Regions from separate parts of the Pseudomonas sp. NY15463 genome, predicted to be linked through region 2. Evidence: predicted binding sites of a transcription regulator. Region 2 holds the regulator's gene; each other region holds the start of a gene.

Region 1 (4,948 bases), on a different contig from region 2:
GATCTCGATCAGGCGCTTGGCGATCAGCGGACGGGCGATGGAGGTACCCAGCAGGTACTCGCCTTCGTAGACGGTGTTGGCGCGGAACATCGGGAACACGAAATCACGCACGAACTCTTCGCGCAGATCGTCGATGTAGATTTCTTTAACGCCCATCGCCTGGGCCTTGGCGCGGGCCGGCTCGACCTCTTCGCCCTGACCCAGATCAGCGGTGAAGGTCACCACTTCGCAGTTGTAGGTGTCCTGCAGCCACTTGAGAATCACCGAAGTATCAAGGCCGCCGGAATACGCCAGTACGACCTTTTTTACGTCCGCCATGCCATCACTCCACGGGGTTGTACGGAAAGCCTTCAAGTCTAACGGCCTTGCCGCAAAATTTACAGTGGGGCGACAGCTTGTGATGCCAAAGCGACAGGAACTGTCGTGCACGCGACCAACGCCTGCATTCAGGCCTTTTTAGCCGCCGATTGTGCAGGTGGCGCAGGCGTTGCAGCCGGTGCAGGCGCTGGCTCAAGCGGTTTCTCCACAGGCGTGACGCGGTCGAGTGTGATGTTCACGCGACGATTCTGCGCACGGTTGGCAGCACTGTTGTTCTTGACCAGCGGATAGCGCTCGCCGTGGAAACGCACGGTGATGTGCTCCTCCGGGACGCCATGGGCTTTGAGATAGTCGGCGACTGCCAGCGCGCGCCGGCGTGAGTTGTCACGGTTGCTCAGGCGGTTGCCGCTGTTATCGGAGTGCCCGTCAAGCTCGATGTGATTGACCGACGGATCGGCCTTGAGGTAATCGAGGATGATATCCAGGCGGGCCCTTGCCGAGCTGTCCAATTCAAGGCCGGTGCCCGGGAAGCCGATCTGGGTCTGGCGGATCTGATCAAAGTTCACCGGCAGCATCTTGCCGGCGCACGTCTGGTAGTCCGCATAGGCCTTGGCAAAGCTGACCGGCAACACTCGCACCTCCATGGCACGGCCACCTTCGCCTGCGTAATTGCGTATCACCGTGCTGCGCCCATCGAGCAAGCCGTTGATCAAACGGCTGGCCTGGCCTTGGCTGGAGGTAAACAGCACGCCCGTGCGGGCCATGCGCACCGCGCCCAGATTGATATCGCCGCGCCCCGGCTGCCAAGGTGCGGCAGCCGCCAGCAGAGTCGCGGAGCCGGCACCCAGCACGTTGCTGTCCGAACGCAGGCGGAAGGTTGGCTGCTCGCCGGCGCGGCGCACGAACTCGCCACTGCCGAAGCCTTCGATCGGCTGGACCAGGCGGCATTCGAACTGATCGCCCTCGACTTGCCAGGCAACGCTCTCCATGCGGGTCTGGAAGGTCATGGCCGCAGCCGGCAGGCTGGCAACGAGGGTGAACAGGGCTAGATAACGCTGGCGCACGGGAGGCTCCACAAATTCTGACGACTTACCCCAAGGCTATCGGACGCCTCGGGCAAAACTTGATAGCCGTGCTCGCGCCAGGGTTTTCCGGTAGGATTGGCAGTCGAGTTCGACCCGCCTGGAAACCCCAATGTCCGATCGCCTGACCCTCCTGCGTCCCGACGACTGGCACATCCATCTGCGCGATGGTGCCGTCTTGCAACATACCGTCGGTGACGTGGCGCGTACTTTCGCCCGCGCCATCATCATGCCCAATCTGGTCCCGCCGGTGCGCAATGCCGTCGAGGCAGGCGCCTACCGCGAGCGTATTCTCGCCGCTCGCCCGGCCGGCAGCCGCTTTGAACCGCTGATGGTGCTGTACCTCACCGACCGCACCAGCCCCGAGGATATTCGCGCAGCCAAGGCCAGTGGCATCGTGTACGCCGCCAAGCTGTACCCGGCCGGAGCCACCACCAATTCCGACTCGGGCGTGACCAGCATCGACAACATTTTCCCGGCGATCGAGGCCCTGGCCGAGACCGGCCTGCCGCTGCTGGTGCACGGTGAAGTGACGCGCAGCGAGATCGACGTGTTCGACCGCGAGAAGCGCTTTATCGACGAACACATGCGCCGTCTGGTCGAACGTTTCCCGACCCTAAAGGTGGTGTTCGAGCACATCACCACCAGCGATGCCGCGCAATTCGTCACAGAGGCCCCGGCCAACGTCGGCGCCACCATCACTGCTCAGCACCTGCTGTACAACCGCAACCACATGCTGGTTGGCGGTATCCGTCCGCACTTCTATTGCCTGCCGATCCTCAAGCGCAACACCCACCAGGTTGCGTTGCTGGATGCGGCTACCAGCGGCAATCCGAAGTTCTTCCTGGGCACCGATTCGGCCCCCCACGCCCAGCACGCCAAAGAGAACGCCTGTGGCTGCGCGGGCTGCTACACCGCCTACGCCGCCATCGAGATGTACGCCGAGGCGTTCGAGCAGCGCAACGCGCTGGACAAGCTCGAAGGCTTCGCCAGCAAGCACGGCCCGGACTTCTACGGCCTGGCGCGCAACACCGACACCATCACCCTGGTGCGCGAGGAGTGGACCGCTCCGGCCAGCCTGCCGTTCGGCGACACCAACGTGATCCCGCTGCGCGCGGGTGAAAAACTGCGCTGGCGCCTGCTGGAGGACAACGCGTGAGCGAAGACCTCTACGACGACGAACAGGACGTGCCATCCGGTGGCGGCTCGCGTCACCCCATGGCCGAGCGTTTCCGTGGTTATCTGCCGGTAGTGGTGGATGTCGAGACCGGTGGTTTCAACAGCGCCACCGACGCGCTGCTGGAGATCGCCGCGGTGACCATCGGCATGGACGAAAAGGGCTTCCTGTTCCCGGAGCACACCTATTTCTTCCGTGTCGAGCCCTTCGAAGGCGCGAACATCGAGGCAGCGGCATTGGAGTTCACCGGCATCAAGCTGGACCACCCGTTGCGTATGGCGGTGAGTGAAGAGTCGGCGCTTACCGACATCTTCCGTGGTGTGCGCAAAGCGCTGAAGGCCAATGGCTGCAAACGGGCAATCCTGGTCGGGCACAACAGTAGCTTCGACCTGGGCTTCCTCAACGCAGCGGTGGCGCGCAACGACATCAAGCGTAACCCGTTCCACCCATTCTCCAGCTTCGACACCGCCACCCTTGCCGGCCTGGCCTATGGTCAGACCGTGCTGGCACGGGCCTGCCAAAGCGCCGATATCGACTTCGACGGCCGTGAGGCGCATTCAGCGCGCTACGACACCGAGAAGACCGCCGAGCTGTTCTGCGGCATCGTCAATCGCTGGAAAGAAATGGGCGGCTGGCGCGACTTCAACGACTGAGCTGCAAGCTGCAAGAAAAAGCATGGCATACGTGCACTGCTCTTACTTGCCGCTTGAAGCTTCAAGCTTAAAGCCATAAAAAAACCGGCCATAAAGGCCGGTTTTTTTATGGCTGGCGCCTTACAGCTTGCCAGCGTTCTCGCTCAGGTAGGCAGCTACACCTTCCGGCGAAGCGTTCATGCCCTTGTCGCCTTTTTTCCAGTTGGCAGGGCAGACTTCGCCGTGCTCTTCGTGGAATTGCAGGGCATCGACCAGACGCAGCAGCTCGTCCATGTTACGACCCAGTGGCAGGTCGTTGACGATCTGAGAACGCACGACGCCATTGGTGTCGATCAGGAAAGCGCCACGGAAAGCCACGCCACCTTCGGACTCAACGTCGTAGGCCTTGCAGATTTCGTGGGTCATGTCGGCTGCCAGGGTGTACTTGACCTGACCGATACCGCCATTGTTGACCGGGGTATTACGCCAGGCGTTGTGGGTGAAGTGCGAGTCGATCGACACGCCGATCACTTCCACGTTGCGCGCCTGGAAGTCAGGGATGCGGTGATCCAGAGCGATCAGCTCCGACGGGCAGACGAAGGTGAAGTCCAGTGGGTAGAAGAACACCAGGCCGTACTTGCCCTGGATGGCCGAGGACAGGGTGAAGCTGTCAACGATCTCGCCATTGCCCAGAACAGCCGGAACGGTGAAGTCTGGGGCTTTTTTGCCAACGAGTACGCTCATTCGATTTCTCCTGATGAGGGGGTGGAAAAGCTTGCCCGGGGCAGCGCTGCCCCCGGAACCTGCAAAGACGAACCATCATACACGGCTTAAGGTGACAGGCCGAATCTCTGCCATCGGTCGCTCAAGCACGGCACTTACAGAAAGTGCTTTGACAAGCATTCTCATTACCATTACTCTCCATCGCATCGACTCAACCTGCGATGGTCAGCCTTTATGTATGTGTGTCTTTGTGTCGGCGTCACCGACGGACAGATCCGCGATGCGATCTACGAAGGATGCTGCAGCTACAAGGAAGTTCGAGCCGCCACCAACGTCGCCAGCCAGTGCGGCAAATGTGCCTGCCTCGCCAAGCAAGTGGTCCGCGAAACCCTGACCGACTTGCAACTCAGCCAGCAGGCCGCACTCCCCTACCCCGTTGAATTCAACGCGGCGTAGACAGCATATTTCAAAGAACCGGGCCCAGTGCCCGGTTTTTTATGCCTGAAATTCAATAAGTTACGCCATTAACGCGGTTCACAAACATTCTTATTCCTATTAAATTTCATTTATTATTCAATAACTTAGGTTTGACATAGATAAAGGTGAGGCTCAAACTCGTCGGCATTGGCTCAACTTTTATAGGGCAGGACCCCAACATGAAAGGCGACGTAAGCGTCATCCAGCATCTCAACAAGATCCTCGGAAACGAGCTGGTCGCAATCAACCAGTACTTCCTGCACGCGCGCATGTACGAAGATTGGGGCCTGAACAAGATCGGCAAGCTTGAGTACAAAGAGTCCATCACTGCGATGAAGGACGCCGATAAGCTGATCAAGCGGATTCTCTTCCTCGAAGGTATCCCCAACGTCCAAGACTTGGGCAAGCTGATGATCGGCGAGCACACCAAAGAGATGCTCGAGTGCGACCTGAAGCTTGAGAAAAAAGCCCACACCGACCTGAAAGCGGCCATCGCCCACTGCGAAACCGCTGGCGATTTCGGCTCGCGCGACGTACTC
Region 2 (4,948 bases):
GACGAGCCACGCCAGGCCTGGCGTATGGTCCTGGCGCACCTGGCGCGCATGATCGAGGTGCCTGAGATCGAGCCGATCGAAGAAGGTGGCGTCATCGCCATGGTCGGTCCGGCCGGCATGGGCAAGACCACCACCCTGGCCAAGCTCGCCGCGCGTTACGTGCTCAAGTACGGCGCGAACAACCTGGCGCTGGTGAGCATGGACAGCTTCCGTATCGGTGCGCAAGAGCAGCTCAAGACCTTGGGTCGAATCCTCAATGTGCCGGTGACCTACGTTGATCCGGGCGAGTCCCTGGCACAGGCGCTCGAGCCGCTGCTGCGCAAGCGCGTGGTGCTGATCGACACCGCTGGCTTGCAGGCCAGTGACCCAGCACTGCGCATGCAGCTCGAAACCCTGGCCGGGCGTGGTATCGCTTCGAAGAATTACTTGGTGCTGGCCACTACCAGTCAAAAACAGGTGCTCACCGCCGCTTACCATAGCTACAAGCGCTGCGGCCTGGCCGGGTGCATCCTGACCAAACTTGATGAGACGGCTTGTCTTGGCGAAGTGCTGAGCCTGGCCATTAGTCACGAACTGCCCGTTGCCTATCTCACCGATGGGCCGCGCATTCCTGACGACCTGCAACTCCCTCGCAAGCACCAACTGGTCAGTCGTGCAGTGAGCGTGCAGATGCAGGACGAGCCCAGCGAGGAGGCCATGGCTGACATGTTCGCTGATCTCTACCAGAACCCTGGCAAACGGGCGGGTTGAGGGTGAATACTGTGCAAAGTACCTACATCCTGGGGTCGAGCGTAAAGCCCCTCATGTGGCTTGGGTCCAAGCGAGACAAGGTAAACAACAGACATGGGTAGCATGCATCCCGTACAGGTGATCGCCGTGACTGGCGGCAAAGGTGGCGTCGGCAAGACCAACGTTTCAGTGAACCTGTCCCTGGCGTTGGCCGAGCTGGGGCGCAGGGTCATGCTGCTCGACGCCGACCTGGGCCTGGCTAACGTCGACGTGCTGCTCGGACTCACCCCCAAGCGTACCCTGGCTGACGTCATCGAAGGACGTTGTGAGCTGCGTGATGTGCTCTTGCAAGGGCCGGGCGGGGTGCGCATCGTGCCGGCTGCCTCTGGCACGCAAAGCATGGTGCACCTGGCGCCGGCGCAGCACGCGGGGTTGATCCAGGCGTTCAGCGAGATCGGCGACAATCTCGACGTGCTGGTCATCGACACCGCTGCAGGTATTGGTGACTCGGTAGTCAGTTTCGTGCGTGCGGCGCAGGAAGTGTTGTTGGTAGTGTGCGATGAACCCACTTCGATCACCGACGCCTATGCGTTGATCAAGCTGCTCAACCGCGACTACGGCATGAACCGTTTCCGCGTGCTGGCCAACATGGCCCAGAGCCCCCAGGAAGGGCGCAACCTGTTCGCCAAATTGACCAAGGTCACGGACCGTTTCCTGGACGTCGCCCTACAATACGTCGGTGCCGTGCCTTACGACGAATGCGTTCGCAAGGCGGTACAGAAGCAGCGGGCGGTCTACGAGGCCTTCCCTCGGTCCAAGTGTGCGCTGGCCTTCAAGGCCATCGCGCAGAAGGTCGATAGCTGGCCGCTGCCTGCCAACCCGCGTGGACATCTTGAATTCTTCGTCGAGCGTCTAGTGCAACCGACCAGTGCGGGGCCAGTTCTATGAATGCGAGCGGTTTCAAGATGTACAGCAAGGCTGCCAAGGATGCGCAGTACGAGCTGGTGGAGCGCTACGCGCCGCTGGTCAAGCGTATCGCTTACCACCTGCTGGCGCGTTTGCCGGCCAACGTGCAGGTCGAGGATCTGATCCAGGCAGGCATGATTGGCCTGCTGGAAGTCGCCAATAAATACGATGCCAGCAAAGGTGCCAGTTTCGAGACCTATGCCGGTATTCGTATCCGTGGCGCGATGCTCGACGAGGTGCGCAAGGGGGATTGGGCACCGCGTTCGGTACACCGCAACACGCGCATGGTCAGCGACGCGATTCGCTGTGTCGAGGCAAGAACAGGCCGCGACGCTAAAGATCACGAGGTTGCTGCCGAACTCCAATTGAGTCTCGACGATTACTACGGGATTCTGAACGACACCTTGGGCAGCCGCCTATTCAGTTTCGACGATCTTTTGCAGGACGGCGAACACGAAGGGTTGCACGAGGACGGAGCGAGTGGGCAGTTGGAGCCGTTGCGCGATCTGGAGGACGAACGTTTCCAGTCAGCGCTGGCCGATGCGATCGCCAACCTGCCGGAGCGTGAACGCCTGGTCCTGGCGCTGTACTACGACGAAGAGCTGAACCTCAAGGAAATCGGTGAGGTCCTGGGGGTCAGCGAGTCGCGGGTCAGCCAGCTGCATAGCCAGTGTGCCGCGCGCTTGCGCAGCCGCCTGGGGGAATGGCGGGCGCGTTGAACGCAGGTTCGATGCAGTCGTTTTTTGTGGTGCCGAATTGATTGAGCGCGCGCTCGGCGCCGAGCGCGTTTAAGACTGCTTGGAGGTCTAATTGAACAAAGAAATGAAAATCCTCATCGTTGACGACTTTTCGACGATGCGGCGGATCATCAAGAACCTGTTGCGTGACCTGGGCTTCACCAACACCGACGAGGCCGATGATGGCGTCACGGCTCTGCCGATGCTCGAGGCCGGTCACTATGACTTCCTGGTGACCGACTGGAACATGCCTGGCATGTCCGGCATCGACCTGCTGCGCAAGGTCCGCGCTCACGAGCGCCTCAAGGGTATGCCAGTGCTGATGGTGACCGCCGAGGCCAAGCGCGACCAGATCATCGAAGCGGCCCAGGCTGGCGTCAATGGCTATGTGGTCAAGCCTTTTACCGCCCAGGTGCTCAAAGAAAAGATCGAAAAGATCTTCGAACGCGTCAACGGCTGAGTCACGTCAGGGGGCGCCATGGAGTCAACCAACAACTCTCTGGGTGAGTTCGAATCAACCCTGAAAAAGCATGCCCAGGAACTGGTCGAGAGCCTTGAGCGCGGCCGGTTCGGCGAGGCGGTACAGCTGATACACCAGCTGAACCAGACCCGCGACCGTGGGCTGTATCAGGAGGTCGGCAAGCTCACCCGTGAACTGCACAGTGCAATCGTCAGCTTCCAGATCGACCCGGCCATGCCGCAGGCCGAGGAAGTCTCGCAGATAACCGATGCCACCGAGCGCCTCTCCTACGTGGTGCGCCTTACCGAAGGCGCAGCCAACCGCACCATGGACTTGGTGGAGGAGAGCACGCCGGTGCTCAACGACTTGTCTGCCGAGGCGCAGGCACTGTCGGTCGACTGGCAGCGATTCATGCGTCGCGAAGTGGCTGCGCCGGAATTCCGTGAGCTGGTCAAGCGCGTCGACAGTTTCCTGGCGCAGAGCGCGGAAGGTAACCGTAAGGTTGCCGGCCACCTCAACGACATTCTGCTTGCGCAGGATTATCAGGATCTCACCGGCCAGGTGATCAAGCGAGTGACCTCGCTGGTCACCGAAGTCGAAAGCAATCTGCTCAAGCTCGTGCTGATGGCGAGTCAAGTCGATCGGTTTGCCGGTATCGAACATGACCACCAGCAGCTTCGCGCTGAAAAAGATGAAGAAAAACATCCGACTCGGGGTGAAGGTCCGCAGATTCATGCCGATAAGCGTGAAGACGTGGTGTCCGGTCAGGACGACGTCGACGATCTGCTGTCCAGCCTGGGTTTTTAAGGAGCACGTTTAATGAGCTTCGGCGCCGATGAAGAAATCCTCCAGGATTTCCTGGTAGAAGCCGGCGAAATCCTCGAGCAACTGTCCGAGCAACTGGTCGAGCTGGAAAGCCGGCCTGATGATGCGGACCTGCTCAATGCGATTTTCCGCGGTTTCCACACTGTAAAAGGGGGCGCCGGCTTCCTTCAGCTGCATGAGCTGGTGGAGTGCTGTCACATCGCCGAGAACGTGTTCGACATCCTGCGTAAAGGTGAGCGCCGGGTCGATGCGGAATTGATGGATGTGGTGCTTGAGGCACTCGACACGGTCAACAGCATGTTCAGCCAGGTACGCGAGCGTACCGATGTCACGCCGGCGACGCCGGAGCTGCTGGCAGCGCTGTCGCGCCTGGCCGAGCCGGGTGGCGCTGAGGCACCGGCTGAAGTGCTCGAAACGCCACCTGTGGTCGAGGCCGCGGCCGAGCCCGATGGCGAACCGGACATTACCGACACCGAGTTCGAGCAGTTGCTCGATTCGCTCGATGCGGTCAAGGCCGAGGCTGCCGTGCACGAGCAATTGCAGGGCGAAGCGCTCAGCGGCGGCGGTGACGAGATCACCGATTCGGAGTTCGAGTCTCTGCTCGACCAACTGCATGGCAAGGGCCAGTTCAGCGCGCCTGCGCCGGCCAGTGCGCCGGAGGCTGCGTCTGCGCCGGCCAGCGATGACATTACCGACGACGAGTTCGAGTCGCTGCTCGACCAGTTGCACGGCAAGGGTACGTTCGCCGTCGATGCGCTGCCTGGCGCAGGCGCATCTGAAGCACCGGCGGCGGCCGGCGGCGACCACATCAGCGAGCACGAGTTTGAAACGCTGCTCGACGAGCTTCATGGCAAGGGCAAGTTCAGCGGTGATGCGGTCGCTGCCGAGGCGCCTGCTGCTGCGGTGGCCGCAGCGCCCAAGGCCGACAGCAAGCCGGTTGCCAAACCTGCGCCGGCACCTGCCGCAGCCGCGGCTCCTGCGACCAAGCCGGCAGCGGCGCCTGCGCCGGCACGAGCCCCAGCGCCTGCTGGCGAGAAGCCGACTGCCAGCGAAGCGGAAACCACCGTGCGCGTCGATACTGCGCGCCTGGACGAGATCATGAACATGGTCGGCGAACTGGTGCTGGTGCGTAACCGTCTGGTGCGCCTGGGCCTGAACAGCGGCGATGAAGCCATGTCCAAGGCCGTGTCCAACCTCGATGTGGTCACTGCCGACCTGCAGACTGCGGTCA
Region 3 (4,948 bases), on a different contig from region 2:
GGCTGTGCCGGCCTATTCGCGGGCAAGCCCGCTCCCACAGGGTACGCGGCGCGCTTGCGAAATCAGTTCTCTGCGCGACAGCGCAGCCCAAAGGGCTGGGTGATCTCCCACAGGATTTCGCCCAACCTGAGGAATGTGCGGTCCCTGTGGGAGCGGGCTTGCCCGCGAATAGACCAGTACAACTAACAACAGCCTCAGCCCTTAACGCCCCACCCGGAACCGATCCACTTCCTGGCGCAACTGCCCCGCCAGCCCTTCCAGCTCACGCGCGGTATTGGCCAGCTCGTTGGCCACATCGCGTTGTTCACTGTTGGCGTGGGCGATGCTCTGCAAGTTGCGACTGAGCACCGTCGCGGTGCTGCTCTGCTCTTGGGTGGCAGTGCTGATGACGGCGAACTGCTCGCCTGCGGTGCGGCTCTGCTCGTCGATGCGCGCCAGTGCCTCGGCCACTTTGTCGTTACGCACCAAGCCTTCCTGCATCAGCTTGTTGCCCTGCTCCAGGGTGCTGATGGCATGGCCGGTCTGCTGCTGAATGCTGGCGATCATGCCCGAGATTTCATCGGTGGCCTGGCGGGTGCGCGCCGCCAGTCCACGGACCTCATCGGCAACCACGGCAAACCCACGCCCCTGCTCACCGGCGCGCGCCGCCTCGATGGCCGCGTTGAGTGCCAATAAGTTGGTTTGCTCGGCAATGGCGGTGATCGTACCGACAATTCCGCCGATTTCCTGGGAACGTGCACCGAGGGTATCCATTACCGTGGCGGTGCCGCCCAGCGCTTCGGCGATCTGCTTGAGCGAGGCCGAAGCCTCGTCCATGGCGCTGCGCCCGATGCGGGTCTGCTGGGCGTTGTCGCGAGCCATGCGCTCGGTTCCGGCCATATTGTCGGCGATGTTCATCGAAGTGGCGCTGAACTCCTCCACCGCGCCGGCCATGCTGGTGATCTCGCCTGACTGCTGCTCCATGCCTTCGCACGCCCCCGAAGACAATCCGGCCAACGAGCGCGCACGACCGCTGACCTGCTCGGAGGCGCTGCGAATGTGCTCGACCATGGTCGACAGCGCATCGCCCATCGTGTTGAAACTGCGCGCCAGTTGGCCGATCTCGTCATGGCTGGTGACGTTCAGGCGAGCGTTCAGGTCGCCAGCTCCCAAGGCCTCGGCCTGACGCACCAGGTCGCCCAGCGGACGCAGCTTGCGCCGCAGCAACCAATGCGTGGCGGCCACGGCCAGCAGCATCGCCAGCAGGCTGCCGATGGCCAGGCGCAAGCCCACGCTCCAAGTCACTTCGCGAATTTCCGCCTTCGGCATGCTGGCCACCACGGTCCACGGGCCCTCGGCGAACGGCGCGCTGACGCTGAACAGGTCCTGGTCGGCATTGGCGGGTGCCACCAACCATTGGTCCTTTTCGTCACGGATCGCCAAAGAGCCGGTCTGGCCGATGCGGAAACGTTTGAGGTTGGCAAACTGGGTGTTCTGCGCATCGGTGTAGTCGAAACCGACAAACAGTACCGCGATCACGCGGCCCGCAGCATCACGCACCGGTACGTAGCGGGTCATGTAGTTGCGTTCGAACAAGACGGCCCGACCGACGTAGGTCTGCCCGGCCATCAACTTGCCGTAGGCCGGGTGCTGGCGATCGAGCTGGGTGCCAATGGCGCGGCTGCCATCCTGCTTGGTCAGGCTGGTGCTGATGCGCACGAAGTCATCGCCGCTGCGCACGAACACCGTGGCGACACCGGCGGTCATCTGCTGGAATTCGTCGACCTGCTGGAAATCGTTGTTCAGCAGGTGCTCGCCCAGGTAGAGCGCGGGCGTCGCGGTGCCGGCCACATTGACCGTTTCGTCCGCGTGCAAGGACAGGCCCGTGGCGAAACGGCGCTCGAACAAGCCGCTCAGGCGCTGGGTGTTGTCCTTGAGCGAACCGTGGAAGGTGTCGAGCTGGTCGGCCAGCAACCGCGCCTCACTGCCCAGGTGTTTCTGGCGAGTGGCGAGGTTGGCGTCATCCAGCGAACGCAGGGCGAACAAGGTACTGCCGGAAATCACCAGCGCCAGCACGACGGCGAGGGCGATCCCGAGCTGCGAGGCGATTCGGGCACGCGGTTGAGACATGGAAAGCTCCTGGCAGAAGGCCGGGATCATCCTGATCACACTGACCGCCCGCGGATTATCGACGGGAAATCGCATCCTCTTCGGGGATGCTTGTGCTAGTGAATCGGCGGCGCAAATGAATACTTGAGCGTCGGACGAGGGTATTCGCAAACCTTTGCGACGTGCGGCAGCGTCAACGCTATCAGGCCTGCGCCGACAACACCTGCACAGCGGGTAAATCCACCGCCGCCGCCTCTTGCTGCAAGAACAGACTCAAGCGTCCCAGCCGCTCCCCACCAGGTCGGGTGCGCGGCCAGACCAGGTAGTAGTCCAGACCACTGGGCACCGCCGTTGGCCAGGGCAAGCTCAGCCGGCGCTGGGCAACATCCTCGGCCACCATCAGCAGGTCGCCCATGGAAATGCCATATCCCCGAGCGGCGGCGATCATGCCCAGCTCCAAGGTATCGAACACCTGCCCCCCCTTGAGCGACACGGCGTCCAGCAGCCCCATGCGCGCCAGCCAGGCACGCCAGTCGCGCTTGTCGGGGGTAGGATGTAGCAGCTCGACAGCCGCCAGGCGCCGCGCATCCCAAGGCGCATCGTCCAGCAGGTCAGGCGCGCCCACCGGGATCAGCAACTCGGCGAACAAACGACGCACCTCCCAATCAGCCGGAAACACGCCGTCGCTGAGTAACACCGCGCAATCGAAAGGTTCCTGGTTGAAGTCGACATGGTCGACGTCCATCCAGGCGCTGGTCAGTTGCACTTCGTTGCCCGGCTGCAGATGCCGAAAGCGGCTCAGGCGGGCGAGCAGCCAGCGCATGGTCAACGTCGAGGGCGCCTTCATACGCAAGATGTCGTCTTCGCCGCGCAATGCTTCGCACGCCCGCTCCAGCGCGGCGAAGCCGTCGCGCACACCCGGCAACAGCATACGTGCGGCCTCGGTGAGTTGCAGGCTACGGCCGTTGCGCACGAACAGCTTGCAGGCGAAGTGCTCCTCCAGGGTGCGGATATGTCGGCTGACCGCGCTCTGGGTGATCGACAGCTCGTCGCCGGCGCGAGTGAAAGAGCTCAGCCGGGCAGCGGCTTCGAATGCGCGCAACGCATAGAGCGGGGGAAGCTGGCGAGACATGAGTTACCTATGATGCGGGGGCCAAGGAGGTAGATCAGAGCATACAGGCATGAGTCAAACTCATGTGAGTGATCGCTTTTATCCTTTTGTGCAAAGTTGACCGAGGCCTCAGAATCGAGCGCTCGCCCTCAGTACCCTGCACAAGGATCGCCTCCATGCACGTTGCGCCTACTACCGAACTCAAGGCTTTGCTGCGCCTGGCCGGGCCGCTGATCGCCTCGCAGTTGGCGCACATGCTGATGGTGCTCACCGACACCTTGATGATGGCCCGCATCAGCCCCCAGGCCCTTGCCGGGGGGGGGTTGGGTGCGGCCAGCTATTCGTTCGTGTCGATCTTCTGCCTGGGTATCATCGCGGCGGTCGGCACACTGGTGGCGATCCGCAAGGGCGCCAACGACACCGTCGGCGCCACGCGCCTGGCGCAGAACGGCCTGTGGCTGGCCTGGGGCCTGGCCTTGGCGGCAGCGCTGGTGCTGTGGAATCTCAAGCCCGCCTTGCTGCTGTTCGGGCAAAAGCCCGAGAACGTCGACTCGGCCATGCAGTTCCTCACCCTGCTGCCGCTGGCCCTGCCCGGCTACCTGACCTTCATGGCCCTGCGCGGCTTCACCAGCGCCCTGGGGCGCTCGACACCAGTAATGGTCATCAGCCTGGTGGGTACGGTGCTCAACTACGTGCTCAACCATGCGCTGATCGAAGGCTTGTTTGGCCTACCCAGCCTGGGACTGCTGGGCATCGGGCTGGTCACCGCCGTGGTCTCGATGGGCATGGCCATCGCCTTGGCGCTGTACATCCGCTGGCACCCGGCCTACACCGACTACCCGCTGCGCAAGGGCCTGTCGCGGCCCTCGCTGCCGGCGCTACGTGAACTGTGGCGTCTGGGGCTACCGATCGGCGGAACCTATATGGTCGAGGTCGGCCTGTTCGCCTTCGCCGCGCTGTGCATGGGCGTGCTGGGCAGCACCGAGCTTGCCGCGCACCAGATCGCCCTGCAGATCGTCTCCACTGCGTTCATGGTGCCGACCGGGCTTTCCTACGCGGTGACGATGCGCGTCGGGCTGTACTACGGCGCGGGCAACCTGCTGGCAGCGCGCAGCGCCGGACGGGTGGGGATCAGCTTTGGCGCCACGCTGATGCTGGGCTTCGCAGCGCTGTTCCTACTGCTGCCCGAGCCACTGGTGGCGTTGCTGGTGGACCGGCATGATCCGGCCTTCGCGGCGATCTTCCAGCTGGCGGTGCAACTGTTGATGGTAGCGGCCTGGTTCGAGCTGTTCGATGGCGTGCAGACCATCGCCATGGGCTCTATCCGCGGGCTCAAGGATGCACGCACGACCTTCCTGATCGGCGCGGTGTGCTATTGGCTGGTGGGCGCGCCGGCTGCATGGCTGTTCGCGTTCAATCTAGGCGGTGGGGCGCAGGGCATCTGGTGGGGACTGGCGTTGGGGCTGGCGTGTGCATCGGTAGCGCTGACCTTTGCCTTCGAGTGGCGGATGAAGCGCATGATCGGCAAGGCAGGCGGCATCGAAGCCGCCGTCACCACGTAACCCTGTAGGAGCGGCCTTGTGTCGCGAATGGGCTGCGAAGCGGCCCCGACGATCGTGCATGGGACTGATATCCTGGGGCCGCTACGCGCCCCATTCGCGACACAAGGCCGCTCCTACAGGACGTCCGCTAGCTTTGGCTTTGGGGCCTGCAACAGGTACTCGATCAACTCAGCCACCGGTAGCGGCC
Region 4 (4,948 bases), on a different contig from region 2:
GCCCGGCCCAGCCGCCGCCCTCGTCGTCGTACACCACGTACACCGCATCGTCACGGTGCCCCAACTCGCTGAACAGCTTTTCCAGGTCGCCAAGCGCCGGCAGCAGGCCAGGTGCTGGCGGCTGGCCGAGCTGGGTACGCTTGCCCTCGACGAAGCGCGCCCCGGGGATATGCCCGCTGACGTAGCGGTTGGCGCTGCTCAGGTCGACCAGGATCAACTCAGGCGAATCCAGGCGTGGCAGCAGATCGGCGGCTTCGATCACCAGCGGCAATCCGGAAAAATCAGTCATCCACGGTCTCCGGGGTGGAAAGAGGGGCGATTGTAGCGCAAGGCTCACGCATTGCGATTGGCAAACATGGCCAGGGCACGCTCGATGCATTGTGCGGTTTTGCCGAACGCTTGCACGCTGACATCGGAGAGCGGTTTACCGCTCTGGTCGGCCACTGCCAGCATCAGCACCTGGTTGTTGACCGCCAGCGAACGCATCAGCAGGTGCTCGCTGCGGAAGAATGCGCGCAGCGGGGCGGGCAGCAGCGCCGCAAGCTGGGCATGGTTATCTGGGGTGATGCGCAGTTGCCCGGCCTGCCCCATGAGTTTTTGCAGCAGTTTGTTCTGCGCCACCGGCAGGGCCATGGTGCTGGCCTCGTTCGGCAGGCCAGCGATCTGTTGCACGCGCAGGTAGTCGCTGGCCTTGTCCAGGCTCAGCAGCATGATGCGCTCCAGGCCGCACGCTTGTAGCGCTTCACGGGCCTGGGTCGTGAGGTGGATGGTATTGCTGAACGGGCTGGGCTGGGCCAGCAGGTTCTGGCACAGGCTGCGCCAGTGGGCGAGGTGTTCACTGTTGGGTGGCGCAGGGGTGAGCATGTCCGGGTGCGGACGGCGTTGATCCCAGGGCCAGATCAACGCCTCGGCTGGGTGGAACAGGGCATGGCGTGCGTGATGACGGGCGCTGGCGGCAGCCTGCTGGTGGACCTGCTGTTGCACGTCCTCCAGCGAAGTTTGCAGGTACAGCGCGGTCAGCAGTTGCCAGCGCAACAGATGCGGGTTGGCCCAGCCGACCTGCGCGGCCAGGGCGATGCCATTGGCCAGCAGCGCGGTGTTGCGCGGTTGGTTGAACCACACCCGCAGGGCCGGCTCTTCGTCCAGGCGATGCTGTTGCTCCAGCGGCTCGACTTCGCGGGCGATATTGAGCACGTGGGCCAGTTGTTCGCGCTCTTCGAGCAGCAAGCGGTAGCCTTGGGTGACCCAGCCGGGCAGGCGCCAGTGCTCGGCGACCGCCTGGCACAACTCCATCAGGCGCACGCCGAATAGCTGCTGCTCGACCTCGGCGGCGTCCTCGCCCTTGTGGATGACCCGCAGCTCCCAGGCGTCGAGCAACTTCGGGTAGGCCAGGGCCATGGCCCACAGCGGCGACAGGAACAGCAGGCTACCCCAGTGGATTTCCTGCCACAGGCGCGCCAGGCGGCTGGCGAACAGGCCGTTGGCCTGCTGGGAGGCATGCTGGCTGATCAACAGGAACTGGCGCAAGACGGGCGGAATGTCGTCGCCGGGTACGGCGGGCAGGCGCGCCAGCAATTGGCTAGTGCGCTCAAGGCCCAGGCGGTTGATGGCGATTTCCAGGCTTTCGGCTGGCTCCGCCTGGCTGGCGTTGGTTGGGTGATTGGCCTCGCGCAGCACGCACAGCACCAGTGCGGGGCTGTCCTGCATCAGTTCGGCGATATCACGCAGCGAGCTGCGGCTGTCGTTGATGGCTTGCAGGACGCGGTCGTGGCTTTCTTTCGGGACCGGCACTCGAACACTGTCGAGTAGCTTTACCCAGGCCGCTAGACTTGTCGGCGCCTGAGCTGGCACCTTGGTTTCAATTGGCATATTGACATCAGTCCGAACTGGCTTTTCGCTTTGAGTGGCTATAGTCTGGCGCAGTTCTGCCGATAAGTAGAAGAAGAGTTTTAAGGCTCCCGTCCCCGACCCTGACCACGACAGCAAGTGCTCTGAACCTATGGCTAAAATTATCGGCATCATCGTCGTATTCGCGAGCGTGCTCGGCGGCTACGTCCTTTCCCACGGCAAGATTGCGGCACTGATTCAGCCGTTCGAAGTGCTGATCATCGGGGGCGCGGCGTTCGGTGCGTTCCTTCAGGCGAACCCCGGTTACATGACCATGCATGTAATCAAGAAATCGCTGAAGATGTTCGGCAGCCGTTTTACCCATACTTTCTATCTGGAAGTGCTGGGCCTGGTATACGAAATCCTCAACAAAAGCCGTCGCGAAGGCATGATGGCCATCGAGGGGGACATCGAGGACGCAGCGGCCAGCCCGATCTTCGCCAAATACCCCGCGGTGTTGGGCGATGAGCGCATGACCGCGTACATCTGTGACTACCTGCGCATCATGTCCACCGGCAACATGGCTCCCCACGAGCTTGAAGGCCTGTTCGACATGGAGCTGCTGAGCATGAAGGAAGAGTTGGAGCACCCGTCCCACGCGGTAACCGGCATCGCTGACGGCATGCCAGGGTTCGGTATTGTTGCGGCGGTACTCGGTATCGTGGTGACCATGGCCTCGCTGGGGGACGGCGACCAGGCCTCCATCGGCCTGCACGTCGGTGCGGCGCTAGTGGGGACCTTCTTCGGTATTCTGGCGGCCTACGGCTTCTTCGGCCCGTTGGCCAAGTGCCTGGAGCACGATGCCAAGGAAGAGCTAAACCTCTACGAATCGATCAAGGCCTCGCTGGTGGCCTCGGCCTCGGGCATGCCGCCTTCGCTGGCCGTGGAGTTCGGGCGCAAGGTGCTGTATCCGAAGCACCGTCCGAGCTTCGCCGAGCTGGAACAAGCGGTTCGTGGTCGCTGAGTCATGGAAAACAATCAGCCGATAATCATCAAGCGCGTCAAGCGCTTCGGTGGCGGGCACCATGGCGGTGCCTGGAAAATCGCCTTCGCCGACTTCGCCACGGCGATGATGGCGTTCTTCCTCGTGCTGTGGCTGCTGTCCACCGCCACGCCCGAGCAGAAGATCGCCATCGCCGGCTACTTCAAGGACCCCATCGGCTTCTCCGAAAGCGGCACGCCCTACATCATCGACCTGGGCGGTTCGCCTCAGCTGGCGCCGGAAAAGACCATCAACCCGGAAGTGAAGTCCGAGCCTACGCCTGACACCAGCCTTCAGCTGGACAAGGACAAGGTCGAGACCATGGCCGAGCAGGTCGAGCGTGAGCGTCTGGAACTGCTTCTGCAGGAGTTGCAGAACAAGGTCGAGGAAAACCCGCAACTGCAGAAGTTCAAGGACCAGATCCTGTTCGAAATCACCCAGGACGGCCTGCGTATCCAGATCATGGACGCCGAGAACCGGCCGATGTTCGACCTGGGTAGCGCGCGTCTGCAACCGTACTTCGAAGACATCCTGCTGGCCATGGCCGACACCATCAAGGCGGTGCCGAACAAGATCAGCGTCAGTGGCCACACCGATGCCAAGCCGTACTCGGGCACCGGCGACTTCGGCAACTGGGAACTGTCGGCCAACCGTGCCAACGCGGCGCGGCGGGCGCTGGTGGCCGGTGGTTATCCGGATGACCAGGTGGCACGGGTGGTGGGTTACGCCTCTTCGTCGCTGTTCGACCGCAAGAATCCGTTCAACCCGGTCAACCGCCGTATCGACATCATCGTGCTCACCAAGAAAGCCCAGCGCGATATCGAAGGCGAGCAGGGCACGCCGGCCGCACAGCCTGAGGCCAAGCCGCCTGCCGGCGCCGCGCCGGGTGCCGCCGCTCCGGCGCCGCAGGATCCAATGCAGCCCCGTGAGCTGCGTCAGAAGCTGAACATCTTCGAGGATGGTGTGTTGAAGATGGACGAGCAGAAGAACCAGTAACTCGGTTGCAGGCAAACAAAACGCCCATGATTGCGCAGGCATTCATGGGCGTTTTGCGTTGTTTTTGCATTGTAGTGCGGTGCTTAAGGCCGGCGCCAGACTCAGTAGCTGTCTTCAGGCAGGCTGGCGATGATCGAACGGTAGCTGCCCATGCGCTGCTCCGATACCCGACCTTCTTCCAGCGCCTTGAGCAGCGCGCAGCCTGGCTCGCGGTCGTGCTTGCAGTCGCGGAAGCGGCAGTTGCCGATCAGCTCGCGAAACTCGATGAAGCCATCCTCCACATCGTCCCGGCTCACATGGCCCAGGCCGAATTCGCGGATGCCTGGGGAGTCGATCAGGTCGCCGCCATTAGGGAAGTGATACAGCCGCGCGGTGGTTGTGGTGTGGGTGCCTTGGCCGGACCACTCCGATAGATCGCCCACCCGTGTGCCGGCATCTGGCAACAAGCTGTTGACCAGCGACGACTTGCCCACGCCGGACTGGCCGACGAACACGCTGATGTGGCCATCAAGGGTTTGTTGCAGGCGCTGCATGCCCTCGCCCTGGTGTGCGGACACCTCCAGTAGCGGATAGCCCAGGCCGCGATAGACCTCAAGCATGGCATGCAGGGGCGGGCCATTCTCGTCGTTGATCAGGTCGGCTTTGTTGAGCAACAACAACGGGCGGATGCCAGCGTGCTCGGCGGCGACCAGGTAACGGTCGATCAGGTTGGGGTGAGGCTCGGGCGCTGGGGCGAAGACGATCACGATCAGGTCGACGTTAGCTGCCACGGGCTTGAGCTGACCGTGATTATTCGGTCGGCACAGCTCGGTACTGCGAGGCATCTGCGCGACGATGACCCCGATACCCTGGTTGCCGGCCCGCCAAACCACGCGGTCGCCGGTGACCAGCGCCGGCAGGTTGGCCCGCAGGTGGCAGCGGAAGACCTGGCCGGCCGTCTCGCCATCCTGGGCCTCGACTTCAACCTGCACGCCGAAGTGGGCGATTACCAGGCCCAGTTGCTCGGGTCCAAGATCACCGCCTTCCAGTTCTTGCAGCACGTGCTGCTCGCGTTTGGCGGCGCGGGCGGCGCGTTCACCCTGG

The links. The regulator FliA, encoded in region 2, starts transcription of late flagellar genes. The targets are predictions, from matches to a motif close to CTAAAGTTTNNNNNNNNNNNGCCGNTAA.
Region 1: a site for FliA is predicted at 1,419-1,446, ahead of ACNFIC_RS17710 (flagellar protein MotY). Genes of this name have one in related genera too.
Region 3: a site for FliA is predicted at 2,210-2,237, ahead of ACNFIC_RS09110 (methyl-accepting chemotaxis protein). Genes of this name have one in related genera too.
Region 4: a site for FliA is predicted at 1,908-1,935, ahead of motA (flagellar motor stator protein MotA). Genes of this name have one in related genera too.

What each region holds. Positions count from the first base shown of each region.
Region 1 is NZ_JBLUQD010000006.1:391,710-396,657, reverse strand. Features, by position in the region: gene ACNFIC_RS17715 (argininosuccinate synthase) at 1-318, opposite strand, end outside; gene ACNFIC_RS17710 (flagellar protein MotY) at 447-1,382, opposite strand; gene pyrC (dihydroorotase) at 1,513-2,559, shown strand; gene rnt (ribonuclease T) at 2,556-3,230, shown strand; gene ACNFIC_RS17695 (peroxiredoxin) at 3,351-3,953, opposite strand; gene ACNFIC_RS17690 (bacterioferritin-associated ferredoxin) at 4,167-4,388, shown strand; gene bfr (bacterioferritin) at 4,589-4,948, shown strand, end outside.
Region 2 is NZ_JBLUQD010000007.1:315,206-320,153, reverse strand. Features, by position in the region: gene flhF (flagellar biosynthesis protein FlhF) at 1-750, shown strand, start outside; gene fleN (flagellar synthesis regulator FleN) at 844-1,677, shown strand; gene fliA (RNA polymerase sigma factor FliA) at 1,674-2,414, shown strand; gene ACNFIC_RS19335 (chemotaxis response regulator CheY) at 2,518-2,892, shown strand; gene ACNFIC_RS19330 (protein phosphatase CheZ) at 2,911-3,699, shown strand; gene ACNFIC_RS19325 (chemotaxis protein CheA) at 3,712-4,948, shown strand, end outside.
Region 3 is NZ_JBLUQD010000003.1:267,884-272,831, reverse strand. Features, by position in the region: gene ACNFIC_RS09110 (methyl-accepting chemotaxis protein) at 202-2,109, opposite strand; gene ACNFIC_RS09105 (LysR substrate-binding domain-containing protein) at 2,291-3,220, opposite strand; gene ACNFIC_RS09100 (NorM family multidrug efflux MATE transporter) at 3,376-4,761, shown strand; partial or broken gene ACNFIC_RS09095 (putative bifunctional diguanylate cyclase/phosphodiesterase) at 4,843-4,948, opposite strand, start outside.
Region 4 is NZ_JBLUQD010000004.1:156,443-161,390, reverse strand. Features, by position in the region: gene ACNFIC_RS11525 (rhodanese-like domain-containing protein) at 1-289, opposite strand, end outside; gene ACNFIC_RS11520 (HDOD domain-containing protein) at 334-1,869, opposite strand; gene motA (flagellar motor stator protein MotA) at 2,000-2,851, shown strand; gene motB (flagellar motor protein MotB) at 2,855-3,865, shown strand; gene rsgA (small ribosomal subunit biogenesis GTPase RsgA) at 3,967-4,948, opposite strand, start outside.